DNA from 3 places in the Pseudomonas syringae pv. tomato str. DC3000 genome. Region 3 is predicted to be linked to each of the others. Evidence: predicted binding sites of a transcription regulator. Region 3 holds the regulator's gene; each other region holds the start of a gene.
The links. The regulator FliA, encoded in region 3, starts transcription of late flagellar genes. The targets are predictions, from matches to a motif close to CTAAAGTTTNNNNNNNNNNNGCCGNTAA.
Positions count from the first base shown of each region.

Region 1: PSPTO_RS12870 (methyl-accepting chemotaxis protein) is a predicted target of FliA. The motif match lies at 2,039-2,066, and genes of this name have one in related genera.
Region 2: PSPTO_RS16030 (methyl-accepting chemotaxis protein) is a predicted target of FliA. The motif match lies at 2,407-2,434, and genes of this name have one in related genera.

Region 1 is NC_004578.1:2,737,172-2,741,338, reverse strand. Features, by position in the region: gene PSPTO_RS12870 (methyl-accepting chemotaxis protein) at 11-1,900, opposite strand; gene PSPTO_RS12865 (HDOD domain-containing protein) at 2,181-3,008, shown strand; gene PSPTO_RS12860 (DNA topoisomerase III) at 3,185-4,167, shown strand, end outside.
Region 2 is NC_004578.1:3,480,563-3,484,729, forward strand. Features, by position in the region: gene PSPTO_RS16020 (BRO-N domain-containing protein) at 1-141, shown strand, start outside; partial or broken gene PSPTO_RS16025 (amino acid ABC transporter ATP-binding protein) at 170-292, shown strand; gene PSPTO_RS16030 (methyl-accepting chemotaxis protein) at 344-2,272, opposite strand; gene mexE (multidrug efflux RND transporter periplasmic adaptor subunit MexE) at 2,574-3,818, shown strand; gene PSPTO_RS16040 (efflux RND transporter permease subunit) at 3,831-4,167, shown strand, end outside.
Region 3 is NC_004578.1:2,163,453-2,167,619, reverse strand. Features, by position in the region: gene PSPTO_RS10295 (chemotaxis protein CheA) at 1-514, opposite strand, end outside; gene PSPTO_RS10290 (protein phosphatase CheZ) at 548-1,333, opposite strand; gene PSPTO_RS10285 (chemotaxis response regulator CheY) at 1,353-1,727, opposite strand; gene fliA (RNA polymerase sigma factor FliA) at 1,980-2,720, opposite strand; gene fleN (flagellar synthesis regulator FleN) at 2,717-3,550, opposite strand; gene flhF (flagellar biosynthesis protein FlhF) at 3,666-4,167, opposite strand, start outside.

The sequences.
Region 1 (4,167 bases), 570 kb from region 3:
GGCAGCAGGATCAGATCCGGAAGCTGCCGACCAGTTGTTGCAGACGAGCTGCTTGTTCTTCCAGGGAGTTGCAGGCTTCCAGAGTCTGGCGCAGGTTGTCGACGCCCTGTTGGTTGAGGGTGTTGATGTGGGTGATGTCGACGTTGATCGACTCAACCACCGAGGTCTGTTCCTCTGTTGCAGCCGCCACCGACTGGTTCATGCCGTTGATCTCTTCGATACGGCGGGTCACGCTGCCCAGACGCTCGCCGGCCAGGTTGGCGATGCCCACGCTGTCCTCGCTCTGACGCTGGCTTTCAGTCATGTTGACCACCGCTTCACGAGCGCCGACCTGTAACTCTTCAATCATCTTTTGCACTTGTTGCGCCGAGTCCTGAGTGCGGTGTGCCAGGTTGCGCACCTCGTCAGCCACCACGGCGAAACCGCGACCCGCCTCACCGGCGCGTGCGGCCTCAATAGCAGCGTTAAGCGCCAACAGATTGGTTTGCTGGGAAATGCTGGTGATCACTTCGAGAATCTGCCCGATGTTAGCAGTCTTGCCATTCAGGCTCTCGATGTTCACACACGACTCGCTGATCTTGCCGGACAGCTCGTTCATCGCCTTGATGGTCTGCTGCACCACGCCCTGGCCGTCGCTGGCCAGCCCGCTGGCATCGCTGGACTGTTGCGAGGTGCGTGCCGCGTTCTGGGCGATTTCCTGTGCGGCGGCGCCCAGTTCGTTGATCGCAGCGGCCACGCTTTCGGTGCGATTGGCCTGCTGGTCGGAGTTGCTCATCGAGGCGTTGGAGACCTTGACCACTCGCGTGGCGACTTCGCCCAGTTGCGCTGCGGTGGAGGCCACTTCGCGAATCGAGGTGTGAATACGCTCGACAAAGTGGTTGAACGACTCTGCCAATGCGCCGAACTCATCGTGCGAAGTGATGGCCAGACGCTTGGTCAGATCGCCCTCACCGTCAGCGATATCGCGCATCGCACGGCCCATCTGGTGCAGCGGCTGCATAAGCACGCGGATCAACGGGCCCAGCAGCAGAATGATCACCATCACCACAACGACCATTGCCGTGATGGCCGAGGTGCGGAACTCGGTGAGCATGGCGTAGGCAGAATCCTGCTCCAGCACCAGCGCCACGTACCAGTTGGCGGTCGCCACGCCCTGAACCGGCGTGAACGAGATGATCTCGGGCTGTTTGCCAGAATCGATTTCAGTCACGCCCGTGGCGATTTTCGGTGTATTTACCGGGTAGGCTTCATTGATGTTCTTGAGCACCAGCTTGCTGTCCGGATGCACCAGAATCTTGCCTTCGGCGCTGACCAGAAACGCATAACCGTGACCATCGAAGTTCAGCGAGTTGATGATTTTGGAAACGCTGTCCAGCGAGATGTCAGCACCGGCGACACCGGCAAGCTGGTTCTGAATCTTGACCGGCGTGGCAATGGTCATGACCAGTTTGCCGGACGACGCTGCAATATACGGTTCGGTAACGATGGTGCCCGGCGCATTTTGTGCGGCCTTGTACCAGCCCCGTGCACGCGGGTCGTAATCTGCAGGGCGATTACCGGCCGGCACCGAAAACATCACGCCTTCGGTGCTGCCAAAATAACTGAGCTGGAAGTTGTCGCTGTACGTTGGCAGGCCAATGGCACGCTGCAACTGCGGCAGCTCCTTGCCGTCCACGGCGACTTGCTGGGACATCGATTGCAGCAACTGAATGCGGCTTTCCAGCCATGTCTGAATGTTCTGCGTGGTCAATGTACCCAGTTGTTGCAGCTCCGACTTGACACTGGATTTGAGCGACTGACGTTGTCGATAGTCATTGATGACAATAAATACGCTGAACGCAACAACCACGATAAGCGCGGCGGCCAGAAGGATTTTCTTGCTGAAGCCCAGATTTTTCATAGCGCTAACTTCCACGGCAAAAACCAATAGGGACGATCTTTGAATCGTCGATCAAACTTCACAACTTTGCCGTCTTTTCCACGCAACAGAATCCACAACGGATCGAGTGCCAAAAATTTTCAAGCATGCTTGTCTGTCGTATCGGCCGGCATCGCCAAGTCCTTGATTATTTTTTTTCGACACGTGAGACCCGCCTCCCACAATCAGCGGCAAAACGTGCAGAGCACAGAAAACTGACTATCTTTGAAGTCATCCCCGCCCTGCAGAGGATGGCTTTGCCATGCTGAGTATCGAAAAGCTTTTTGACGATTTGCACAGTCTCCCGAGTATTCCAAAGGTGGCTCAGGACCTGATGCTGCAGTTTGATAACCCCTCCTCCAACCTCGAAAGCATCGCCCGCAATATCGAGAAAGACCCGGTGATCGCGGCCAAGGTGCTGCGTTTGGCCAACTCGGCAAGGTTTCGCGACTCGCGGGACTCCTCAAGTATCGAAGACGCCGCCATGCGTCTGGGCTTCAACACCTTACGCACCCTGGTCATGGCCTCGGCAGTGACGGGTGCGTTCAAAGCCGGGCCGAGTTTCGATCTCAAGGGGTTCTGGCTGAAAAGCTTTCAGGTTGCCGGGATCTGCCGAATGCTGGCCAAACAGACCGGTGTCGACCCGGAAATTGCCTTCACCTGCGGGGTCATGCACAACATTGGCGAACTGTTGATCCAGACCGGCGCCCCGGATGTTGCCGAGCGCCTGAACAACGCAGCCAAGGCCGGCACGCCGGGGCGTGCAGCCAATGAAACGCTGCAACTGGGTTTCGGCTACCCGCAAGTGGGTGCCGAGTTGGCCCACCGCTGGCATTTGCCGCAGGTAATCCAGCAAGCCATCGCCTATCAGGCCAAGCCGCTGGAGGCGCCAGACGACGCACCGTTGCCGCGTATCGTGGCGCAGGCCGTGATCATCTCGGATGCGCTGGAAACTAATGGCGGTGCCACGCCCGACGCGCAAAAAGCTTCAGACGGCCCGCTGATGGAAGGCATCGACCTGAACGCACTGTTTGCCGGGCTGCCCGCCGTGCTGGAAGCCGACAAGGCGTTTTCGGAACTGCTGAGCTGAACCCACGTCACTGGCTCGTAAACGCTCTCTTCAAACAACGGCGCTGCACTGTTCGGAACCACCGGCATGACAGCGCCAAAACGCCTTTATCTGTATATCCATACAGATAAAACTTGCCCCTCGTTCGTTCAACGTCCATCCTTGCCGCCTCACACCGGTAATCGACGACGGTAGTCATGCGGCTGTTTCTTTGCGAAAAACCTTCCCAGGCCAAGGACATTGCGGCTGCGCTTGGCGCAACCCGCCGTGGCGATGGCTGCTGGGTCGGTGCCAGCGCAACCGTCACCTGGTGCATCGGCCATTTGCTCGAAACCGCTCCGCCCGATGCCTACGATGCGCGCTACAAACGCTGGGTGCTGGAAGACCTGCCCATCGTGCCCGAGAAGTGGAAGATGCTGGTCAAACCCAGAACGGCCAGCCAGTTCAAGGCCGTCAAGCGGTTGCTGGGCGAAGCGAACGAGCTGGTAATCGCCACCGACGCTGACCGTGAAGGCGAAATGATCGCCCGCGAACTGGTCGAGCATTGCCGCTATCGCGGACCGATTCAGCGTTTGTGGCTGTCGGCGCTGGATGACGCCTCCATTCGCAAGGCGCTGGCAGCGCTCAAGCCCGGCGCCGACACCTTCAGCCTGTATCACTCGGCATTGGGCCGGTCCCGCGCAGACTGGCTGATCGGCATGAACATGAGTCGTCTGTTCACGTTGCTGGGTCGCCAATCGGGCTACCAGGGCGTATTGCCAGTCGGCCGCGTGCAAACCCCGACCCTGCGCCTGGTAGTGGACCGGGATCGCAGCATCGCAGATTTCGTGCCCGCGCCCTTCTGGGCCATCGACGTCAAACTGCTGCACGAAAATCAGGCGTTCATCGCTCAATGGCGCGCTCCGTCGGACGCCTGTGACGATCAGGATCGCTGCCTGAATCAGCCACTTGCGCAACAGGCTGCCGACGCCATGCGCCATGCTGCCAGCGCACGGTTGGTCAAGCTGCGCACCGAGCGGATGCGCGAAGCCGCACCCTTGCCTTTCGACCTAGGCACCCTGCAGGAAATATGCTCGAAAAAACTCGGCCTCGGCGCGCAGGAAACCCTTGATATCGCCCAGTCGCTGTATGAAACCCACAAGGTCATCACGTATCCGCGCAGCGATTGCGGCTACCTGCC
Region 2 (4,167 bases), 1.3 Mb from region 3:
AGCGTGCTGCACTGGCGCAGCGAAACCTGGATTCGGTTGCGCGATATGCCGAATGTGGTGACCGAGGCAGCGCCCCGGCCGCAGCCGGCGTTATGGCGCAGGGTGTTGAAGCGGATGGAATGCAAACGCACCGTTGATTGATGAACCCTATACCGTCAAAAACCGTAACGCTGATCGCGTGTTATTCATGGAGGGCGGCCGCATCGTGGCCAACGGCAGCCCGGGCGAGATTCTGCTCAACCCGGAAAATGAACGCACCCGACGCTTTCTGCAGTTGGTTGAACAGCTCTGACGTTCAGCGCTGCTTTTTGCTACACGTTATGAGCACTACACGCTGCGCGGGTCAGATCCGAAAGCGCGCAACCATGCCTTGCAGGTTACTGCCCAGGCGCGCCAGTTCTACCGTGGACGCTGCGCTTTGCTCGGTCGCGGTGGCGGACTGATCGGCGATGTCACGCACACTGATGACACTGCGATTGATTTCATCGGTGACGGCGCTTTGTTCCTCGGCGGCGGCGGAAATCTGCTGGCTCATTTGTTCGATGGTGACGATCGAGCGAGTGATCTCCACCAGCGATTGCTCAGCCTGGCGGGCCAGTTCCACGGTGCCTTCAGTACGCTGGCGGCTGGCGTCCATCAGCTCCGACGCGGCTCCAGTGCCGTGTTGCAACGCCTGAATCAATGCTTCAATTTCAGTGGTGGATTTTTGCGTACGCTGCGCCAGCGAACGCACCTCATCGGCGACCACGGCAAAGCCACGACCTTGCTCACCGGCACGTGCAGCCTCGATAGCCGCGTTGAGCGCCAGCAGGTTGGTCTGCTCGGCGACCGCCTTGATCACATCGATCACCCCGCCGATCTTGTCACTGTCCTGAATCAGACGCTGCATGGCCTGCCCCAACTGCCCGACTTCACCGGCCAACTGGCTGATTTCGCGAGTGGCGTGTTGCACCACGCTGCTGCCGTGGGCGGCACGATCGCTCGCCTGTCTGGCAGCCTGCGCGGCGTCCTCAGTGTTCTGCGCAACTTCCTGCACGGTAGAGGCCATCTGGTTCATGGCGGTGGCCACCTGATCGACTTCCATTTTCTGTTGAGTCACGCCAGCGCTGGTCTGCTCACTGACCGCTGAAAGCTCTTCGGCTGCCGTGGCGATTTGCGTCACGCCATTGCTGATACCGCCAATCAGCGTGCGCAGCGATACGGTCATGTGTTGCATGGTGTTTTGCAGCAGGCCCAGTTCATCCTGGCGAGTGGTGCTGATGTCGTTTGTCAGATCACCGTCGGCAATGCGCCGTGCTGCGATCACAGTGGCGTTGAGCGGACGGGTAATCTGACGGGTGATCAGGATGGCCGCCAACACACCCAGCAACAGTGCGATCAACGCCACCGTGAGCAACTGAGTGACCGCACTGTCTTTTTCCTTGTTGGCACTTACCACCTGACCGGCCATCAGGCCATCGGCACTCTTGAGGATGTCCAGCGACTGTTGACGCAGCGTGTCGCGGATCTGGTCGTTCTGTTGCATCATCTGCGAAATGGACACCATCAGCGACTTGTACTGTTGCAACGCCGCAAGCGCGGTGTCGACAGCAGGCATGGCCTGGTTCGGCAACAGGGTACGAGCGCTCGTGACCTGCGCAATCAGGCCGTCTGCAGCATCGAAGGTAATCTGCTTGTTGTCGGCCGTAGGAATGCTGATATAGCGACGGAACACCAGGCGAAAGTTGGTCATGCCGTTGCGCAAATCGCCGGCGATCTTCACTTGATCAATACTGTTCTGATCAAGCGAGCGAGAAGCATCTTCGAATGTCTTTTGCAGCAGCGTTTCAAAGCTTGCACTGACCTGCTCGGAGATAGCAATGAGCGGCTGCATGGCCTGATCGATTTTCTGATTGTTGTCGACCAGTTGATTGAACGTCAGTCGCAACCCGCCCGCCTGGTCACGGATACTTCTGAGGATATCGGCGTTGGCCGGGACGGTCAGAATCCTGAGACCTTCTTCGATCGTCTTGCCCAGGCTATCAAGCGCAGTGCCGTAACTTTGCGCGTTGCCGGCGTCAGGCTTGGCCGCGTAAATCTGGGCAGCGATTCTGATACTCAGCACGTCGGCTTTCACCTCCGCGACCCTGGACGCCTTGCCCAGGCGCTCGATCAGCAGGTTTGTGCTGAGGTAACCAATAGCGGTTACTGTCAGTACACCCAAAAGAATCATCCCGAAGCCGATACTCAGTTTCTTGCTGACGTTCAGATTGTCCAGCCATGTCGATTTCATCAATTGCGCCTTGGTATATTTCGGGATACCCAAGGATCGACGTGGCGCTCGACAACTTGATAGTCATTGCGATTGCAAAGATTGATCGGACACATAGCGATATAACATGAGCGTATTCACGGTTTTAGGGTAAGTGAGCGGCATCGCCCGTACCGCCTGTAGCCAAGCCTCGGCACGCCGCCCAGGCGCCCTGTAGGCATGCATCATTCTGGCTGATAGTAACCTTTGGTTTATTCGATTCGTTAATAACACCCCTCGCGCAACAGAATCCGCCCATCGTTTATTATCGGCGGAACTTCTCATGACCCAGACACTCAGCCATCTGCGCTACCCTCTCACCGCCCTCGCGTTGATCGTGATCAGTGCGTGCGGCGGCGGCGCGCAACAGGCCGCCACCGCACCCGGCGCAGCCAAGGTCACCGTGGCCAAGGTGCTGGAGCAACCGGTCAACGAATGGGATGAGTTCACGGGGCGCCTTGAAGCACCGGAAACTGTTGAAGTTCGCCCTCGCGTATCTGGCCAGATCGATCAGGTCGCGTTCACCGATGGCTCGGTGGTCAAAAAAGGTGACCTGCTGTTCCAGATCGACCCTCGCCCGTTCCAGTCCGAAGTCCGCCGTCTTGAAGCCCAGTTGCAACAAGCCCGTGCGGTCGCATCACGTAGCGACAGCGAAGCCCAGCGCGGTGAGCGTCTGCGCAGCAACAACGCTATTTCCGCCGAGCTGGCCGATTCGCGCAGTACCTCGGCACAGGAAGCCAAAGCCGGCGTTGCAGCCATTCAGGCGCAACTGGACCTGGCCCGACTTAACCTCAGTTTCACCCGCGTGACCGCTCCGATTGCAGGCCGCGTGAGCCGTGCCGAGATTACTGCGGGTAACATTGTCACTGCAGATGTCACTGCACTGACCAGCGTGGTCTCCACCGACAAGGTCTACGCCTACTTCGACGCCGACGAGCGTGTCTTCCTCAAGTACACCGAACTCGCCCGCAAAGGCCAGCGCGGCCAGACCACGCCGGTCTACCTGGGGCTGTCCAATGAAACCGGCAACCCGCACCTGGGCCAGATGAACTTCGTCGACAATCAGGTCAACCCGAGGACCGGCACCATTCGTGGTCGAGCGGTGTTCGACAACACTGACGGCAGCTTCACACCGGGGCTGTATGCACGGCTGAAACTGGTTGGCAGCGGCACCTACTCGGCAGTGCTGATCAACGACGAAGCGGTCGGCACCGATCTGGGCAAGAAGTTTGTGCTGGTGATGGACAAGGACAACAAGCCTGCTTACAGGGCTGTTGAACTGGGCCCGAAAATCGAAGGCCTGCGTATTGTGCGCAACGGACTGGCAAAGGACGACACCATCGTCGTCAAAGGCTTGCAGCGTGTGCGCCCCGGCCAGCCTGTAGACCCTGAAATCACCCCGATGGCCAGCGCCGACACCCTCGCCGCACTGCAAAAACAACGCCAGGCCCTCGACGCCAGCACCCAGCCACAGGTGACGTCCAAAGCCGCCGTCAAAATCGCCAGCGCCTCCGCGCCGCGCGACTAAGGGACTCGTCCGATGAACTTCTCCAAATTCTTTATTTCACGGCCGATCTTCGCCGCAGTGCTGTCGCTGCTGATCCTGATCGCCGGTGCAATCTCGCTGTTCCAGTTGCCGATCAGTGAATACCCGGAAGTCGTGCCGCCGACCGTAGTGGTACGCGCCAGCTTCCCCGGCGCCAACCCCAAGGTGATCGGCGAAACCGTCGCTTCGCCGCTGGAACAGGCCATCACCGGTGTCGAGGGCATGCTCTACATGTCGTCCCAGGCCACCGCCGACGGCAAACTGACCCTGACCATCACCTTTGCGCTGGGCACCGAGCTGGACAACGCTCAAGTGCAGGTGCAGAACCGCG
Region 3 (4,167 bases):
ACGAGTCGAGCAGTTGCTCGAACTCATCGTCGGTGATGTCATCGCCAGCGGCGGCTGATGCAGCTACCGGCGCGACAGCTTCGACCACCGGTTCAGGCTCGGGAGCGGCAACCTCGTCGGCAGATTGAGGCTCGGCCAGACGCGCCAGCGCCGCCAGCAGTTCCGGCGTCGCCGCAGTCACGTCAGTCCGTTCACGTACCTGGCCGAACATGCTGTTGACCGTGTCCAGAGCTTCCAGGACCACATCCATCAGTTCGGAATCAACGCGCCGCTCACCCTTGCGAAGGATGTCGAACACGTTCTCGGCGATGTGGCAGCACTCCACCAGCTCATGGAGCTGGAGGAAGCCGGCGCCGCCTTTTACAGTGTGAAAACCGCGAAAAATTGCATTGAGCAGATCAGCATCATCCGGTCGGCTTTCCAGCTCGACCAATTGTTCTGACAACTGCTCCAGAATTTCGCCGGCCTCTACCAGAAAATCCTGAAGGATCTCTTCATCGGCGCCGAAGCTCATGGGGTGCTCCCTAAAATTAACCGTCAACAGACCTTAGAAGCCGAGGCTCGATAGCAGATCGTCTACATCATCCTGTCCGGATACGACGTCTTCACGTTTATCGGCATGAATCTGCGGACCTTCACCCTTGTCGAGATGTTTTTTAGGATCTTTTTCAGCAAGGATGGATTCTTCGTCATGTTCGATGCCAGCGAAGCGATCGACATGGCTGGCCATGAGCACCAGCTTGAGCAAATTGCCCTCTACTTCGGTCACCAGTTGCGTGACGCGCTTGATCACCTGACCGGTGAGGTCCTGGTAATCCTGAGCAAGCAGAATATCGTTGAGGTGCGCGGAAACCGTATGGCTTTCCTTCTCGGTACGCGTCAGAAAACCATCGACGCGCTTGGCCAGTTCACGAAACTCTTCGGCACCGATTTCGCGACGCATGAAGCGTCCCCAGTCTTCGCTCAACGCCTTGGCGTCGGAACTCAGACCATTCATGATCGGCGTGCTTTCCTCGACCAGATCCATCGTACGGTTGGCCGCGTTCTCGGTCAGCCTGACGACGTAGGAAAGACGCTCCGTCGCGTCCGTGATCTGCGACACCTCTTCGGCCTGAGGCATATGCGGATCAATGTGGAAATTGACGATTGCACTGTGCAACTCACGCGTCAGCTTGCCCACTTCCTGATAAAGGCCGCGGTCACGGGTCTGATTGAGCTCATGGATCAGCTGCACAGCTTCGCCGAAACGGCCTTTTTCAAGGCTGGTGACGAGTTCCTGTGCGTGTCTTTTTAAGGTCGACTCAAAGTCGGCCATCGAATCATTGTTATCCATAGCGCCCTCACGGCATGCATCAGCTATTGACGCGTTCAAAGATCTTTTCGATCTTCTCTTTCAGCGCTTGAGCCGTGAATGGCTTGACTACATAACCGTTCACCCCGGCCTGGGCAGCTTCAATGATCTGCTCACGCTTGGCTTCGGCAGTAACCATCAGTACAGGAAGGCTTTTGAGACGATCGTCCGCACGGACCTGACGCAACAAGTCGATACCGGTCATGCCAGGCATGTTCCAGTCCGTCACCAGAAAGTCAAAGGCACCGCTCTGCAGCATCGGCAATGCGGTCAGACCGTCATCCGCTTCAGATGTGTTGGTAAACCCCAGATCACGCAACAGATTCTTGATGATCCGCCGCATCGTTGAGAAGTCATCAACGATGAGGATTTTCATGTTCTTGTCCAATTCGACCTCCAAGCAGTCTTTAACGCGTTCAGCACCTGAACACGCTGTTCACTCAATACTGGCACAGCACACCCCCAGCTATACGAAACGACGACGGGCTTGGCACAACGACAGTCAAGACTGCGACTAAAGCCCATCGAGACATTGCCCGACAGGCCCTTGCCTCGTCTATCCTGCTACCACGTAACGCTTTGCACAGCCGGCATGCAGACAACGCACGACAAACGTCGCGCACTGCCGTCAACGCGCTCGCCACTCCCCCAAACGCCCTCGCAAACGAGCTGCGCACTGGCTGTGTAACTGACTGACTCGAGATTCGCTGACACCAAGAACCTCTCCGATTTCCTTGAGGTTCAGCTCTTCGTCGTAGTACAGCGCCAACACCAGACGCTCGCGCTCTGGCAAATTGGCAATTGCATCGGCCAACGCTGCCTGGAAGCGCTCGTCTTCCAGGTCGCGTGATGGCTCAAGCGAACCGCTTGCGCCGTCCTCGTGCAGCCCTTCATGATCGCCGTCCTGCAGCAGGTCGTCGAAACTGAAGAGGCGGCTGCCCAAGGTGTCATTCAAAATCCCGTAATAATCATCAAGACTCAACTGGAGTTCGGCCGCAACCTCGTGATCTTTAGCGTCACGACCGGTTTTAGCTTCAATTGCGCGAATTGCGTCACTGACCATACGGGTATTGCGGTGAACCGAGCGAGGTGCCCAGTCCCCCTTGCGAACCTCATCGAGCATTGCACCACGAATGCGAATACCGGCATAGGTCTCGAAACTCGCACCCTTGGTGGAATCATACTTGGTGGAAACCTCGAGCAGGCCGATCATACCAGCCTGAATCAGATCCTCGACCTGCACACTGGCCGGCAAGCGCGCCAGCAGATGATAAGCGATACGCTTGACCAGCGGCGCATAACGCTCGATCAACTCGTACTGCGAATTACGGGAGGTTTTGCTGTACATCTGGTAGCCGCTCGCAGTCATTGCACAGGCCCCGCACTGGTCTGGTGAACGAGTCGCTCAACGAAGAACTCGAGATGACCCCGCGGGTTGGCTGGCAACGGCCAGGTATCAACCTTCTGGGCAATGGCCTTGAAAGCCAGCGCACATTTGGAACGCGGGAATGCTTCGTAGACGGCACGCTGCTTTTGTACCGCCTTGCGCACGCACTCGTCGTACGGCACGGCACCTACATATTGCAGGGCAACATCAAGAAAACGATCAGTCACTTTGGTGAGTTTGGCGAACAGGTTGCGTCCTTCCTGCGGGCTCTGGGCCATGTTGGCCAGCACCCGGAAACGGTTCATGCCGTAGTCGCGATTGAGCAGTTTGATCAGGGCGTACGCATCGGTGATCGACGTGGGCTCGTCGCACACCACCAGCAGCACTTCCTGAGCGGCGCGCACGAAGCTGACCACCGACTCGCCGATACCGGCAGCGGTATCGATCACCAGCACATCGAGGTTGTCGCCAATCTCGCTGAACGCCTGAATAAGGCCGGCATGCTGGGCCGGTGACAGGTGCACCATGCTCTGGGTGCCAGAGGCCGCAGGCACGATACGAACCCCGCCCGGCCCCTGCAACAGAACGTCGCGCAACTCACAGCGACCCTCTATCACATCGGCAAGCGTGCGTTTAGGCGTCAGCCCAAGCAGAACGTCGACATTGGCCAGGCCAAGATCGGCATCCAGCAGCATGACGCGCCGGCCAAGCTCGGCGAGGGCCAGTGATAGGTTCACTGACACGTTAGTCTTACCGACGCCACCTTTGCCACCGGTCACCGCGATAACCTGTACGGGATGCATGCTGCCCATGTTATTTCTTTACCTTGTCTTGCGTAGACCGAAACCACATCAAGGGCTGCACGTTCGCAAATGAACACCGCATGGCAGACCGTTGACGCAGGGACATTCCAAAAATATCCATCACTTAACCCACTCTCTTGCCAGGGGTGTGATAGAGGTCAGCAAACATATCCGCCATCGCTTCCTCGCTAGGCTCATCCTGCATCTGCACACTCACCGCACGACTCACCAGTTGATGACGTCGTGGAGTGTGCAGGTCATCAGGAATACGTGGACCGTCCGTGAGGTAGGCCACCGGTAACTCGTGACTGATCGCCAGGCTCAGGACTTCGCCCAGGCTGGCTGTTTCATCAAGCTTGGTCAGAATGCATCCGGCCAGGCCACACCGTTTGTAACTGTGATACGCAGCGGTCAGCACCTGCTTCTGGCTGGTCGTCGCCAGCACCAGGTAGTTACGTGATTTGATGCCGCGCCCTGCCAGGCTTTCAAGCTGCATGCGCAGCGCAGGATCACTGGCCTGCAGCCCGGCGGTATCGATCAGCACCACGCGCTTGCGCAGCAAAGGCTCCAGCGCCTGAACCAGCGACTGGCCCGGATCGACATGGGTGACCGGCACGTTGAGGATG